DNA from 3 places in the Bacillus jepli genome. Region 2 is predicted to be linked to each of the others. Evidence: riboswitches for the same ligand, from Rfam matches in the RefSeq annotation. Region 2 holds a riboswitch; each other region holds the start of a gene.
What was found. Region 2 has a riboswitch for S-adenosylmethionine ahead of ABC371_RS00915 (PLP-dependent aspartate aminotransferase family protein). Riboswitches for the same ligand answer to the same signal wherever they lie in the genome.
Positions count from the first base shown of each region.

Region 1: it holds a riboswitch for S-adenosylmethionine, as region 2 does, so the genes downstream of both, ABC371_RS10825 (methionine ABC transporter ATP-binding protein) here and ABC371_RS00915 (PLP-dependent aspartate aminotransferase family protein) in region 2, are expected to answer to the same signal.
Region 3: it holds a riboswitch for S-adenosylmethionine, as region 2 does, so the genes downstream of both, ABC371_RS06030 (aliphatic sulfonate ABC transporter substrate-binding protein) here and ABC371_RS00915 (PLP-dependent aspartate aminotransferase family protein) in region 2, are expected to answer to the same signal.

Region 1 is NZ_JBDFMO010000001.1:2,150,278-2,153,534, forward strand. It holds SAM riboswitch class I at 169-270, shown strand; gene ABC371_RS10820 (O-acetylhomoserine aminocarboxypropyltransferase/cysteine synthase family protein) at 347-1,669, shown strand; SAM riboswitch class I at 1,779-1,885, shown strand; gene ABC371_RS10825 (methionine ABC transporter ATP-binding protein) at 2,012-3,037, shown strand; gene ABC371_RS10830 (methionine ABC transporter permease) at 3,135-3,257, shown strand, end outside.
Region 2 is NZ_JBDFMO010000001.1:179,183-182,439, reverse strand. It holds gene ABC371_RS00920 (aldo/keto reductase) at 1-974, shown strand, start outside; SAM riboswitch class I at 1,116-1,222, shown strand; SAM riboswitch class I at 1,422-1,533, shown strand; gene ABC371_RS00915 (PLP-dependent aspartate aminotransferase family protein) at 1,640-3,257, shown strand, end outside.
Region 3 is NZ_JBDFMO010000001.1:1,179,496-1,182,752, forward strand. It holds gene ABC371_RS06025 (DoxX family membrane protein) at 108-614, opposite strand; SAM riboswitch class I at 964-1,073, shown strand; gene ABC371_RS06030 (aliphatic sulfonate ABC transporter substrate-binding protein) at 1,198-2,193, shown strand; gene ABC371_RS06035 (ABC transporter permease) at 2,205-3,041, shown strand; gene ABC371_RS06040 (ABC transporter ATP-binding protein) at 3,056-3,257, shown strand, end outside.

The sequences.
Region 1 (3,257 bases), 2.0 Mb from region 2:
AAAAAAGAAGTAAATAAACGATGCATGTATAAATTTGTTTCAAATATGTGTCGAAATATGACATGAAATTTCAAATTGCTCATTTTTTCTAAAAATTCTTATTGACATATAATAGAAAAAGGTTTAGCATGATATTAACTTGTTAAAGTAATAAATTTCATATTGAAAATCTTATCTAGAGTGGCGGAGGGAATGGCCCTATGAAGCCCGGCAACCGGTAATTTACACGGTGCTAATTCCAACAGACATTTTTTGTCTGAAAGATAAGAAGAGAAATCGTACATACACCTCTTCTTATCGAAGAGGTTTTTTATTTATATAAACAAAACAAAAGGGAGAGATTCAAATGACTGAGAAACAAAAAAACTATAGACCAGAGACAATTGCTGTCCATGGAGGTCTTGAAGCAGATCCAGTAACAGGTGCAAGAGCCGTACCAATCTATCAATCAAATGCATTTAAATTTAATACAACTGAACATGCAGCAAATCTATTTGGACTTAAGGAAAATGGATATATTTATACGCGTATTCACAACCCAACTACAACTGTTTTTGAAGAAAGAGTTGCACAATTAGAGGGTGGCGTTGGTGCATTAGCTGTTTCTAGTGGAATGGCTGCGATTACCACAGCTATTTTGAATATTGCGGGTGCAGGAGATGAGATTGTCTCTGCTTCTACACTTTATGGTGGAACATATAACTTATTTGCGAATACACTTCCTAAATATGGAATTAAGACACATTTAGTAGAACCTAATAATCCAGAAAACTTCCGTCAAGCCATAACGCCAAATACAAAGGCGATTTTTGCTGAAACAATCGGAAATCCAAGCTTAGATATTCTTGATATTGAAGCAGTAGCAAATATTGCTCATGAAGCAGGAATTCCATTAATTATTGACAATACATTTGCGACACCATACTTATGTCGTCCAATTGAGCATGGAGCAGATATCGTTATTCATTCCGCAACAAAATGGTTACTAGGTAATGGTACAACAATGGGTGGAATTATTGTGGATGGGGGTAAATTCGATTGGAATTCACCAAAATTCCCTGGATTTACAACACCAGATCCAAGCTACCATGATCTAGTCTATGCTGATGCTTTAGGACCTGTAGCTTATATCATTAAAGCAAGAGTTCAACTTCTTCGTGATTTAGGTCCAGCTTTAAGTCCTTTTAATTCATTCCAATTTAACCTTGGTCTTGAAACATTACACGTTCGTATGAAAGAGCATATTGCAAATACGAAAAAAGTTGTTTCATATCTTAAAAATCATCCTGGGGTTGAATGGGTACTGTATCCTGGTGAGGACGATCACCCGAACAAACAATTAGCTGATAAATATTTACCAAAAGGTGCAGGTTCAGTTGTTGTGTTTGGTATTAAAGGTGGTAGAGAAGCGGGTGAGAAGCTAATTAATAATGTTGAGCTTTGGTCACATGTTGCAAACGTTGGTGACGCAAAGAGTTTGATTATTCATCCAGCTAGCACAACACACCAGCAATTAAGCCCGGAAGATTTAAAGTTGTCTGGTGTTACGGAAGACTTAGTTCGCTTATCTGTTGGAATCGAAAATATTGAAGATATTTTAGAAGATTTAGAGCAAGCCATTAAAGTAGCTAATGGAACAAGTTCTGTTTCACCATTGCCTACAGCTTAAGTTTTACTTTGGTACATTAGTCACAACTTTTTCATTGACACCCTAAATGACAGATGATAAGATAATTCTCGTGTTATTTAGGACGATATTACATGTAAATATATGATGACTCTTATTTAGAGTGGTGGAGGGATGTGCCCGATGAAACCCAGCAACCGTCAACATTTGTTGAAAAGGTGCCAATTCACACAAAGCAAAGGCTTTGGAAGATGAGAGGAAGGAATCACTGAATTGTGCCTTTCTGCTCGTTTATGCAGAAAGGCTTTTTCAATTATTTTCGTTAATTATTTACTATATCGCATAAACTAAACATAGTTTTCTTTGGATAGAAGGTGTGACTACATGATAACACTGAAAAATGTGTCGAAGATATATAAAACAAAAGCAAATTCTGTTACAGCTGTTAACGGTATTGATTTAGAGATCAATGAAGGTGAAATCTTTGGAATCATCGGTTACAGTGGAGCAGGTAAAAGCTCACTTATCCGCCTGCTGAATGGGCTCGAAACGCCAACTGAGGGAGACATTTCAGTTGCTGGTCATAATATCACCGCCGTTAAAGGAAAAGCATTACGCGATGCGCGTAAAGAAATAAGTATGATTTTTCAACATTTCAACCTTTTATGGTCTCGAACCGTGAGGGAAAATATTTCATTTCCCCTTGAAATTGCAAAAGTTCCAAAAGCAAAACGGGATGAGAGAGTTACAGAACTTATTAAGCTGGTTGGTTTAGAAGGAAGAGAAGATGCTTATCCTTCACAGCTCAGTGGTGGTCAAAAACAAAGGGTAGGAATCGCACGGGCACTAGCTAACAACCCAAAGGTTTTGCTTTGTGATGAAGCAACATCTGCGTTAGATCCACAAACAACGGACTCGATTTTGGACTTGCTTGTCGATATTAATGAACGTTTAGGATTAACGATTGTGTTGATTACTCATGAAATGCATGTTATCCGTAAAATTTGTCACCGTGTTGCCGTGATGGAAAATGGAGAAATTGTCGAGCAGGGCCGAGTTTTGGATGTATTTAAAAAGCCTCAAGCTCAAATAACAAAACGTTTCGTGCAGCAAGTAACAGAGCCTGAGGAAACAAAAGAAATGATTGAGCATTTGCTTGATCTTTATCCAAATGGAAGAGTGGTTCAGCTCACTTTTGTTGGGGAAGATGCAGAAAAGCCATTAATTACTACTTTAATCCGAGACTTTAAAGTTGAAGTGAATATTTTACAAGGAAAGATTTCTCAAACCCAAAATGGATCTTACGGAACATTATTTATTCATCTTGCTGGTGAACTGAATGAAGTCACTTCAGCCATTGAATTTATTCGGGAGCAACGAGTAGAAGCTGAGGTGATTGAAAATGCTTGAACAATTCCAGGAACTTCTTAAATGGGAAAAACAGGTGAATGATTATCAAACATTAAATTGGGGAAATCTCTGGATAGCAACCCAAGAGACTTTGTATATGACCGCAATTTCGGTGCTTGCAACTTTTATAATAGGTTTATTTTTAGGATTGGTTCTCTTTTTAACGGATAAAGGTAATGCGTGGGAAAATTCTGTGGTAAATCGAATTGTATCTGCACTT
Region 2 (3,257 bases):
GTAAACTAGGAAACACTGGGTTAGAGTTTAGTGAAGTTAGCTTTGGAACATGGGCAATTGGCGGTGCGTGGGGAAAGACAAATGATGCTGAGGCACTGAAATCTTTGGAATTCGCCATTGACCAAGGTGTTAACTTTTTTGACACAGCCGATGTATACGGTGACGGTCATAGTGAAGAACTGTTGGCTAAAGCAACAAAGGGCAAGGAAGATCGCATACATATTGCGACAAAATTCTGTCGTCAAGGGGATATTTTCGACCCGAAAAATTATAGCTACGAACAAGTAAGCCGTTACTGCGAAGATAGCCTTCGTAGATTGAACCGAGAGGCAATCGACCTGTACCAAATTCATTGTCCGGCGACCGAAATTTTACGCGATGGCAGTGTGTTTGAAGTTCTTGATTGCTTGCAAAGCGAAGGGAAAATTCGTCACTATGGGGTAAGTGTGGAAACTGTTGAGGAAGGGTTAGTTTGCTTGGAAAATCCGAACGTGAAGAGCCTGCAGATTATTTTTAATATGTTCCGCCAAAAGCCGTTGGAAGCCCTGATTCCAGAGGCTTACAAAAAAGATGTTGGCCTACTTGTCCGATTGCCACTTGCGAGCGGTTTACTTACTGGTAAATATACAGCAAATCATGTTTTTGAAGAAGATGATCACCGTCGCTTTAACGAAAATGGCGAGTCATTCAATGTTGGTGAAACGTTTGCTGGTCTTGGTTTTAAAAAGGGTGTGGAACTCGCAGACCAATTAAAATGGATTGCAGAAGGACGTACCTCAATGGCAAGTGCAGCCCTTCGTTGGATATTAGATCACGAAGAGATTACTTGTATTATTCCTGGATTCAAAAATGTCAAACAGGTTCAAGATAATTTAACTACATTGGAAACAAAACCTTTTTCATCTGAAGAAAAGGAAAAGATTCAGCGCTTCTACCATGAAAATGTCAAAGATTTTATCAGAGGTGCATATTAAGAGAAAGGTCATTCTAATCCTTATTTAAATCATTGAAAAAAAACAAAACTCCAGTTATCTTAATTAAATTTTTTAAAAGGTATTGACTAAGTAATCTAAAATGTTTTAACATTCATATTAAATACTTTAATAATGCGATTCTTCTTATCAAGAGAGGTGGAGGGACTGACCCTACGAAACCTCGGCAACCAGCATATGAATGCCCGGTGCCAAGTTCAGAGGAAGTATTTCTATTCCGGAGATGAGAAGGTGGACGAACGAATATGTATGATGTATGTTCTTGTTCCCCTTCTGTTTTCTTTCAGAAGGGGTTTTTAATTTGAAAAAGGCCAATTATAGGAAAACATGAATTTTTCAAAAAAATACATTGACTGTAAAAATGATGTATTCTATAATACTTTATATGGTTGAAGAATTAACGCGTTAGCGCGTCATTTTAATAGAATTTTCTTATCCAGAGAGACTGAGGGAACAGGCCCGTAGAAGTCCAGCAACCTTCAAGTGAAAGCTTGAAAAGGTGCTAATTCCTGCAGATGCAAAGGCATCTGAAAGATAAGATGAGGCCCCCTCTTCTTATGTTGAGGGGGCTTTTTATTTACATAAAGTAAGCAGGTAATCAACTAATCAAGAAAACTCACAAAAAATCAAATTTGGGGGATTAAACAATGACAAAACAATATGAAACGTATGATGATGAGACAATACTTTTACATGGAGGTCAATCTCCAGATCCGACAACAGGTTCACGTGCAGTGCCGATTTATCAAACTAGTTCATTCGTGTTTCATAATACAGATCATGCTCAAAGTCTTTTTAGTCTTGATGAGTCAGGTAATATTTATTCTCGAATTGGTAACCCGACTGTTGATGTGCTTGAGAAACGGATTGCGTTGTTGGAGGATGGTGTCGCAGCTGTAGCAACATCTTCAGGAATGGCCGCAATTGCTCTATCCATTATGAACGTCGCACAAGCAGGAGACGAAATTGTAGCAGCTTCAAATTTATATGGAGGGACTTACAATCTTTTTGCCGTTACACTTCCGAAATATGGAATCAAGACTCATTTCGTTGATCCAACTGACCCTGAAAACTTTAGAAAAGCCATTACGCCGAAAACAAAGGCCGTATTTGCTGAAACGATTGGAAATCCAAGCTTGCATGTTTTAGATATTGAAGCAGTATCAGCGATTGCACATGAAAATGGAGTACCGCTCATTATTGATAATACATTTGCTTCTCCATATGTTTGTAAGCCAATCCAATTTGGTGCTGATATAGTGGTTCACTCCGCAACAAAGTGGATAGGTGGTCACGGAACTACAATTGGTGGGTTAGTCGTTGATGGAGGTCGTTTTAATTGGAACAGTGAAAAGTTTCCTGGATTTACAGAGCCAGATCAAAGTTATAACGGAATTAAGTATGCGAATGAATTTGGAACTTTAGCATTTAGTACAAAGCTTAGAGTGCAGCTATTAAGAGACTTTGGTTCATCTTTAAGTCCGCATAGTGCATTCCTATTGATACAGGGTCTTGAAACATTACACTTAAGAATCGAAAAGCATAATGAAAATGCGCTGAAAGTTGCAAAATTCTTAAAAGACCATCCTGCGGTTGAATGGGTTTCATACCCTGGTCTAGAAGAGCATCCAGCACATGAACTTGCGAAAAAATATTTACGAACTGGCTTTGGTTCTATCGTGAACTTTGGCATTAAGGGTGGTAGAGAGACTGGTAAGAAAGTAATTAATAACATTGCGTTATGGTCACATGTGGCCAATGTTGGAGATGCCAAGTCACTTATTATTCACCCAGCATCAACAACTCATCAGCAGTTAAGTCCGGAAGAGTTAGTAAAAACAGGAGTAAGTGAAGAATTAATCCGTTTATCGGTTGGTATTGAATCTTACCGTGATTTAGTTAATGACTTGGATCAGGCTTTTTATGAAGCGACTGGTATCTCATCAAAAGGTGAACAAAAAGGCGAAACAGCAGTTAATGATGAGGGAGTCATTCGCTGGGCACTCCAGTCAACATTTATTCGTGAAGAAGTAGAAGGAAAGGAAGTTCAGCGAGCAAAAACAATTGCTGTCGTTGGACTAAGCGGTAACCCTGCTCGTCCAAGCTATAGACTTGCGCGAAAAATGCAGCGTCTAGGTTATAAAATTATCCCGGTTAATCCAAGAGAAACAGAAGTACTTGGGGAACAGGCCTATCCAGATTTAACATCTATTCCGGTTAAGGTTGATATCGTTCAAGTATTCCGCAGTCCTGAGGCAGCGATTG
Region 3 (3,257 bases), 1.0 Mb from region 2:
TTTTGAACTATTTTACCGTTTCCCTTCTCTAGTGTACATTTTTTCAAACTGATTAGAAAGTCACAAAAAAAGTGTTCCCCCTAGCGTAGGAGGAACACTTTCTTTCGTTACGCTACGTTTGTAGCTGTTTTTGTCGCTTTTTTGTCGTTAATTCGTTTTGTAAGGTAAGGTACTGCGAATCTGTCTACACCGTAGTAGTAAGTTGCAGCGCCTGCGAATAAGAGAATGATTGCTACTGTGTAAAGTGTTGGGTTAGTGCTTGTTGTACCAGCAAGTAAGAAGTTAAGGTTCATGAATGCACCTGCAAGTAATGCTGGGATGGTTGCAAAACCTACAATTAAACCGAGTCCTACTAAGAATTCGCCCCAAGGAATGAGTACGTTGAATAACTCAATGTTTGGTACGGCAAATCCTTCAAGGAATGCTGCATACCAGCCTTGTACTGCTGGGTGATCTCCACCTGCATTTGCAATGGCACCTTGGATAAAACCACCTGCATCAAATCCACCTGCTGTTATTTTATGAAAACCAGCTTCTATCCATTGAATTCCTAACCATACACGTAATACTGTCCAAATAACTGCCATTTTAGGTCCTTTTAAGAATGTTCTCATCTTAATCTCCCCTTATAATTAATTTGTGAAACTCTTCACAAGTGGTTGTAAAAAAATATGAGTGCGTTAGCTGCCAGCTTTAGTAGTTAGTTTGTGAAGTTTTTCACTAACTTTCTACACTCTTAATATACAGCGGATTTCAGGTAAAAGCAATAGGCTTCACAAATATGACACAAATGATTTTTAGGTCTTATTTTAGTAGCTGAAACATAGGAATAAGGGGGTTGATTAATAATTATAATAGTATTCAAAGAAAATAAAATATTTTTAAAAGTGTTTGACTTTTGATTTTTCACATACTATAATCCTTTTATAAAGCAAAACAGAGACGTACTAATTGAATAAAGAACTCTTATCCAGAGCGGTGGAGGGACATGGCCCTACGAAACCCGGCAACCTTCAAGGTAATTCTTGAAAAGGTGCTAAATCCATCAGGTATGATTACCTGAAAGATAAGAGGAGGAAAAAGCCCTCTTCTTACTGAAGGGGGCTTTTTTATCGTAATGGGGATAAAAGTTTGGAGTTACATTGGTATAATCCTCAGTTTTCCGATTGGGATATTAGTAGAAAAGGAGAGGGAGAAATGAAGAAACTAAGTGCCGTTTTGATCACTGCTTTGTTATTTATCGGAATTGTAGGTTGTTCTAGTACCTCAGGTAAAGCTAGTGAAGGGAATGAAAAACCTGAGAAGATCGTCTTGGATTATGCTTTTTACTCGCCAACAAGTCTTGTATTAAAAGAGTTTGGTTGGGCTGAAAAGGCATTCGAGGAAGAAGGAATTAAGGTTGAGTTTGTTCTTAGCCAAGGAAGCAATAAAGCACTTGAATTTTTGAATAGTGGAAGTTCAGACTTTGGTTCATCCGCAGGGGCTGCTGCTTTAATGGCTAAAGCAAATGGTGCACCGATTGAAGTTGTTTATATTTATTCAAAACCAGAGTGGACAGCATTAGTAGCAAATAAAGACTCAAAGATTCAACGTGTAAGTGACTTAAAAGGGAAAAAGGTCGCCGCAACGATTGGGACTGACCCTTATATTTTTCTATTGCGTGCCTTAAATGAGGAAGGGCTAAGTCCTTCAGATGTTGAGATTGTGAATCTGCAGCATGGAGATGGAGCAAGTGCTTTAACATCTGGTCAAGTAGATACATGGTCTGGATTAGATCCTCACATGGCAAGGGTTGAATTGGAAACAGATGCGAAGCTTTTCTATCGCAATGCTGATTTTAATACGTATGGGACCTTAAATGTCCGTTCGGAATTTGCTGAAAAATACCCTGAATATGTTGAAAAGGTTATAGAAGTTTACGAAAAGGCTCGTACATGGGTGCTAGAAAATCCGGAGGAAGCTGCGGAAATCCTAGCAAAATCCGCAAATATTGATATTGAAGTAGCAAACAAGCAACTAAATGAACGTAATGATTTTTCTAATCCGGTGCCTGGTGAAGCACAAATTGAGGCTTTAACGGAAGCCGGTAAGGTTCTCCAAGCACAGAGTATTATCAAAAAAGACGTCGAATTAGAAAAATTGGTTCAAGAATTGATTAATCCGTCATTTGCTCAAAAAGTAATAAAGCAATAAGAGGAGGCATTATGAACATAAAAGGTGGAGCGGTATCTAGACAAATAAAGGTGAAGTCGAAAACTCAGTTTGTTTTATCAGGAAATGTAAAAGTCATTCTATTTGGAAGCATCATACCTGCCATTTTGCTTGTGGTTTGGCAGTATTTAAGCCATATCGGTGTCCTTGAAGCACATCTTATGCCTGCACCTACGGTCATCCTAGCAAAAATATTTGAATTTGCTGGAGATGGGAGTCTTTGGGGGCACATTGGAATTACTTTATATCGAATCTTTTTTGGTTTTCTTATTGGGGTAGTAGCTGCTGTACTATTTGGTTCATTGGTTGGCTATTTTCGAATTGCGGAAGCATTATTAGATCCAATGCTTCAAGCGTTCCGTTCGATTCCATCACTAGCATGGGTTCCCCTTTTTATTCTTTGGATGGGGATTGCTGAACCTTCAAAAATTACACTAATTGCGGTCGGAGTATTTTTTCCAGTTTATTTAAACATCGTGTCTGGCATTCAGGGTGTTGATCGAAAGTTGATTGAAGTAGGAAAAATTTATAACTTCTCTACGTTCGATTTAATTAGAAAAGTCATCTTGCCTGCATCCCTTCCATCTTTTTTAGTAGGGATTCGAAGCGGGCTAGGACTAGGATGGATGTTTGTCGTTGCGGCTGAACTAATGGGGGCTAGTCAGGGGATTGGGTATTTGCTTGTCGTTGGCCAAAACTCCTATTCTCCAGAAACGGTCATTGCTAGTATTGTGCTTTTTGCGATTCTAGGTAAAATATCGGACTCTATTTTGAAGAAAACAGAGGAAAAAACGCTTCATTGGCAGGATAGCTATGTAAAAAAGGCGTGAAAGGATGAAAAAGAATGCTGGCAGTTCAAAATGTTTCACGAACCTTTTCGAACGGTGCGACAGGGTTTAGAAATATCAGCTTTGAAACTAAACAAGGTGAAATCATTGGTGTTTTAGGTACGAGTGGTTGTGGAAAAAGTACCTTATTGCGGGTCTTATCTGGATTAGATCCGGATTACACAGGTTCGGTTGAAATCAGCGGTGACAGAATCACAT